Regions from separate parts of the Companilactobacillus alimentarius DSM 20249 genome, predicted to be linked through region 1. Evidence: a T-box and tRNA genes for the amino acid it is inferred to sense, from the RefSeq annotation. Region 1 holds a T-box; the other holds one or more tRNA genes.
The links. A T-box is a leader RNA that pairs with one kind of tRNA and senses whether it is charged. The one in region 1 lies ahead of leuS (leucine--tRNA ligase), so its partner is inferred to be a tRNA-Leu.

Region 1 (3,218 bases):
AAGCTTTGTCTGTTAATAATTTATTATCTCAAAATTCAACGATCACTAATACTCCAGTTAGTTCTAAAGGTACCGGGGATCAACAATTCCTTGATTATATCGGTAACTCTGCCCGTAAGCTTGCCTCAAACAACGACCTTTATGCCTCCGTAATGATTGCGCAGGCAATGGTTGAAAGCGGTTGGGGAACTAGTGGATTGGCTAGTGCTCCTAATTATAATCTCTTTGGTATTAAGGGAGATTATAATGGCGAATCCGTAAATATGGGTACTCAAGAAGATGATGGTAGTGGTAATCTTTATTCCATTGATTCTAATTTCAGAAAGTATCCTTCCTACAAGGAATCGCTTGAGGATTACGTTTCATTATTAAGAGGCGGTACTTCTGGCAATTCGCAACTTTATGCAGGTGCTTGGAAGAGTAACACTACCTCTTATAAAGACGCAACTAAATTTTTGACAGGTCGTTATGCGACCGATACGACTTATGCTGACAAATTAAATAGTATGATTGAAAAGTATAATTTAACTCGATTTGATCAAGATACAACTAACAAAGATAAAACTTATACTGTGGCTCAAGGTGATACTTTACAATCAATTGCCGATAAGTTTAATATTTCTGTTGAGGATTTAATGAGTATTAATAATTTAAAGACTGGCAGTTATGTTTATCCAGGTAAGACTTTAGTTATTACGCAAGTTATCGGAGAAGATGGTCAACCATTATCAGCTAGCCAGAATAGCAATGTTAATATGGTTAATACAGCCACAACGACTAATAGTAATAATACAACTAGCGAAGATGGCGATGTTGGTAACGTTGGGGATGCTTATGGGACTAAACAAGCGCCAGTTGTTGTTCAAGATGAACGTGACGGTGTGAAGAAATATGTTCCAGCTGACGACTCTGATTCTGATTCAGATTCAACTGCAATTAATGTCCAAAATGATTATAGTTCTAATGATTCTAATAATGATTCAAGTGACCAAGACAATAAATCTGTAACAGTTCAAAACGGTGATACGATTGATTCAATTGCTTCACAAGCTCAGACGACGGTTGACAATATTAAGAAATTAAATAATCTTAATTCAGATTTATTGGTTGTCGGACAAACATTATTGGTATAAGATATAAGACAACGGAAGTAGTAGATTATAAAAATTCTTTACAGAAAGCGCATGTTGATGTGAATGCGTAGATTTTTATTTTCGAACTCGTCCACTGACAATAGTTGCCGAAACTAAGTAAGTGACTGCGCCTGATCCTCGTTAAGGATTTTGAGAGTCGTACTTATTTGGTGCGGAACTTAGGTGGTAACGCGATAATTCGTCCTATGATTTTAAAATCATAGGGCTTTTTTTGTATAGGAGGAGAAATATGTACAATCACAATACCGTAGAAAAGAAATGGCAAAAGTATTGGAAAGAGCATGATACTTTTAGAACTACTAATGATCCAAAGAAGAAAAACTTCTATGCTTTGGATATGTTCCCATATCCATCAGGACAAGGACTACATGTGGGACATCCAGAGGGGTATACTGCAACAGACATCATCGCTAGAATGAAGCGTGCTCAAGGATATAATGTTTTACATCCCATGGGGTTTGATGCCTTTGGGCTTCCAGCTGAACAGTACGCTTTGAATACTGGGCATACACCAGCTGATTTCACTGAGAAGAATATTCAAAATTTCAAACGTCAGATCAATTCACTTGGCTTTTCATATGATTGGGACCGTGAAGTTCAAACAACTGATCCTAAGTTTTATAAATGGACTCAATGGATCTTTGAACAAATGTATAAAAAGGGTCTGGCTTATGAGGCTGAGGTTCCAGTTAACTGGTCTCCTGATTTAGGAACAGTTGTTGCTAATGAGGAAATCATTGATGGCAAAACTGAGCGTGGTGGTTTCCCAGTTATTAGAAAACCTATGCGTCAATGGATGTTGAAGATTACAGCATACGCTGACAGATTGATTGATGACTTAGATGACATTGATTGGCCTGAAAGTATCAAGGAAATGCAACGTAATTGGATCGGTCGTTCTGTCGGAGCTCAAATCACTTTCCCATTAGTTGATCATGATGAAAAAGTCAATATTTTCACAACTAGACCAGATACTGCCTTTGGTGTTCAATATATGGTTCTAGCACCTGAACATGACTTAGTTGATAAGATCACAACTCCTGAGCAAAAGAGTGCTGTCGATGCCTATAAAGAAGAAGTGTCACACAAATCTGATCTTGATCGGACTGATTTAAACGATGAAAAAACAGGCGTTTTCACTGGTGCTTATGCAATTAATCCAGTCAATGGCGACAAAATTCCAGTTTGGATCTCTGATTATGTACTAGTAACTTATGGTACAGGTGCCGTTATGGCCGTACCAGCACATGATGATCGTGATTTTGCCTTTGCTAAGAAGTTCAATTTGCCAATGAAACAAGTTATTGAAGGTAATTTGGATGATGGAGCAATTACTGGCGATGGCAAACATATCAATTCTGATTTTTTGGATGGTCTAAATAAGGAAGATGCCATCAGTCGTATGGTTGAATACTTAGAAGACAAGGGAATCGGTAAGAAGAAAGTCAATTATCGTCTTCGTGATTGGGTCTTCTCCCGTCAAAGATACTGGGGTGAACCAATCCCAGTTATTCATTGGGAAGATGGTACAACTTCACTAGTTCCTGAAGATGAATTGCCACTTAAGTTGCCTGAAGATAGTGATATCAAGCCATCAGGTACTGGTGAGAGTCCATTGGCAAACTTGACTGATTGGGTCAATGTCGTGGATAAGAATGGTCGTAAGGGACGTCGTGAGACTAACACAATGCCACAGTGGGCCGGTTCTTCATGGTATTACCTAAGATATATTGATCCACATAATGATAAAGAATTAGCTGATTATGATTTGCTAAAACAATGGCTACCAGTTGATCTTTACATTGGTGGGGCAGAACATGCGGTGCTTCACTTACTCTATGCAAGATTTTGGCATAAGGTATTGTATGACCTAGGTGTTGTACCAACTAAGGAACCATTCCAAAAATTATTTAATCAAGGAATGATTCTTGGTAAGGGTCATGAAAAGATGTCTAAGTCAAAGGGTAACGTTGTCAATCCTGATGATGTGGTTGAACAATACGGTGCCGATACTTTGAGAACTTATGAAATGTTCATGGGACCATTGGATGCTTCAATTGCTTG
Region 2 (3,218 bases), 280 kb from region 1:
TTTCCAAAAATAGTAAAATTGTATTCGTTGACGATGGCAGCAAAGACAAAACTTGGGCTTTGATTTCCGAATTTTCTGATAAATATAATTGCGTTTCAGGTGTGAAATTGAGTCGTAATTTTGGTCACCAAGGGGCCTTATTAGCAGGTGTAACAACAGCCTCAGAAGATTCTGATGCCGTTATAACGATAGATGCCGATTTACAAGATGATGTTAATGCCATACCGAAAATGGTTAACGAATATTTACAAGGTGCAGAAATTGTTTACGGGGTTAGGAATAATCGTGATACTGATACAGCTTTTAAACGTGGGACGGCAGAAATGTTCTACCGTTTCATGGGGTTTCTAGGCGTTAAGTTAGTACCGGATTCCGCTGACTATCGACTAATGAGCCAACGTGCTTGCAAGGTGTTGTTGAGCTATAAAGAACGTAATTTATTTTTGCGAGGAATCGTGCCTTTGGTAGGTTTTAAATCAGCTAAAGTATTTTATGCCCGCAAGGAGCGTTTTGCCGGCGTTTCGAAATATCCTTTGCGTAAAATGATCAAGTTTGCAATTGATGGAATTACTTCTTTTTCAATTGTTCCGATTAAGATGATTATGGGATTAGGATTTTTCATCGTTTTGATTAGTATCGTATTGTTGATCTATAGTTTGGTTCAAAAAATCAACGGAAACGTTGTCGAAGGTTGGTCATCACTAATGATATCTATTTGGGCACTCGGTGGTGTACAATTAATTAGTATTAGTGTGATTGGCGAATATGTCGGTAAAATCTTTAGTGAAGTTAAAGGTCGCCCTAGATTTACAATTGAAAGAGATATTTATACTGAGAAGACACAACAAGAAAATAAGAGGTAACTGTTATGAATGCTGCACAAAAAAAAGCAATGCAATATGGTAATTTGATTAATGCAACTGTTCAAACTATTCAAGAAGAACAAGATAAATTAAATCCTGAATTTGAGAAGCTTCGTGATGCACTGGATCGTAGTAAAGTTGATCAAATTGACAGCGTAGAATATGTAAAGATTCAAAAGGATTTTGCTTCTGGAACTAAAAAGTATCAAGAGACACTTGCTAAATTAGATAAGGGTCGCGCTCCTGCAAGATTAATGGGGACGCATATCACATTGGTTTCAGCCTTTAGAAAGTATGTTGAAGCTTGTGGTGAAATGACTGATAGTATTGGCGATGATAAAAAAATTGACCGTCATAGATTTGACGCTTCTGAAAAAGAACAAGATGAAGCAATGGATAAGTTTTCAAAATTAATTCAAAAGTTGACTGATTTAGCTTAATATGTCTGATTTAGAATTAAATGAATTAGTGAAGAAGGTTTCTCAAGAATATTTTGGGAAGCCTTTTGTTCATCAGGCATATTTTAATAACCGTTTAAAAACCACTGGTGGGAGATTTCATTTACGTGATCGTAATATTGATATCAACCCTAAAATTTATCGACAATTTGGTTATGAGACATTGGTAGGGGTCATTAAACATGAATTGTGTCATTATCATTTGTATAATGATGGCTTGCCAGCTCAACATCGAGATCATAGTTTCAAGGTACTTTTAAAACAGGTGGATGGTCTACGCTATTCACCAATCCAGCGCACTGTAAGATCTAAAAATTATCACTTATATCAATGTAGTCACTGTCAAACAATCTATCGAAGGGTACGAAGAATTGATACTAAACGTTATGTTTGTGGTAAATGTCATGGAAAATTAGTCTATTTACGAGATATTAAATAATCATCTTGATAATTTATTTGATTATATGTATAATAGTTTCTGTTGCATGCGGGTATGGCGGAATTGGCAGACGCGCAAGACTAAGGATCTTGTGGAGAATTATCTCCGTGGAAGTTCGAATCTTCTTACCCGCATCTGTTTAAACAAATTTAGATAAAAATAAGAGGAATAACCATTGTGGTTGTTCCTCTTATTTTTTATCTATTTCTGAAAATCATCTAGAATCTGACGGACTTCATCAGTTGATTTAGCTTGCATCATTTCATTACGTAAGTCAATAGCACCCAATTCAGGACGAGCATAGATTTTAAAGAAACGTTTTAATGATGGAAAACGCGGAACATCATAGTGTGTGGCAAAGTCGTCAAACAAATCGAGTTGCATACGTAACAAGCTTAATAATTCATTCAAAGAATGTTTTTTTTGATTTTGTTCAAAGGCAAAAGGATTGGCAAAAACTCCACGACCAATCATAATGCCATCGAGACCGGGGTGTTCTTGAGCTAATTTGAGCCCAGCTTGGTAATCGGGAATATCGCCATTAATCTGCAATAAAGTTTGTGGAGCAATTTCATCACGCATTTTAATAAGATCATCAATTACTTCATAATGCGCAGGAACTTTACTCATTTCCATCTTAGTTCTCAAATGGACAGTTAGAAGATCAGTTTGTTGGCTCAAAAGCTTAGGAATCCAACTGTTAAATTCATCAACTTTACTATATCCTAATCGAGTTTTGATACTAACGGCCAGATTAGATTGTTTAGTAGCAGCAACAATATCGTCAATTTTTTCTGGATTGCGAATCAAGTAAGTGCCACCATGATTTTTAATAACTGTTTTATCTGGACAGCCGGTATTTATATCCACAGCTGAAAAGCCATGGCTTTTTAAAAATTCAGCTCCACTAGCAAAGTCACTGGCGACATCTCCCCAAAGTTGAACGACTGGTTTCTTTTGTTCTCTAGGATCAATAAAAAGTCGTCCGTCAACTGGAAATTTAGTTGTTTTATCAGTTATTCCTTTAGCATAAACGAATTCACTAAAGAAAGTATCTGGTGCACTTGCTTTAGCAATGACTTGACGAAAAACGGTATTGCTTACAGCCTCCATAGGCGCCATGGTAAAGAAAGGTCGCTGTTGTTTTTTAGCTTTTTTTGCTATTTGCGACCAAAATGTTGATTCTGTCACTTTCAATTACTCCTTTTATATACGTTACTATTCATAATACTAGTTTCAATTTTTTTAGGCTAATTTTGTAGCTTATTAGAGTCAGTTTTGAATCTTTTAATTAATTTTTGAGAAAATTAAAATAATACAACTAAATTTTAAAAAATCGCCTTAATATCACTGTTTAATTCATTAAATAGTCGTTATATCATAATTATGTATTTAAAATTTAACATTAATAACATTAAATGAAGTATATATTTTTTTATAAGGTGGTATAGTATTACT

Region 2: it has a tRNA-Leu gene. The T-box ahead of leuS (leucine--tRNA ligase) is inferred to sense a tRNA for this amino acid. The anticodon was not compared.

The regions. Positions count from the first base shown of each region.
Region 1 is NZ_CP018867.1:956,043-959,260, reverse strand. Features, by position in the region: gene LA20249_RS12005 (glucosaminidase domain-containing protein) at 1-1,133, shown strand, start outside; T-box leader at 1,132-1,343, shown strand; gene leuS (leucine--tRNA ligase) at 1,384-3,218, shown strand, end outside.
Region 2 is NZ_CP018867.1:1,236,251-1,239,468, reverse strand. Features, by position in the region: gene LA20249_RS05965 (glycosyltransferase family 2 protein) at 1-863, shown strand, start outside; gene LA20249_RS05960 (hypothetical protein) at 869-1,303, shown strand; gene LA20249_RS05955 (SprT family protein) at 1,305-1,760, shown strand; tRNA gene LA20249_RS05950 (tRNA-Leu) at 1,809-1,894, shown strand; gene LA20249_RS05945 (tRNA dihydrouridine synthase) at 1,962-2,951, opposite strand.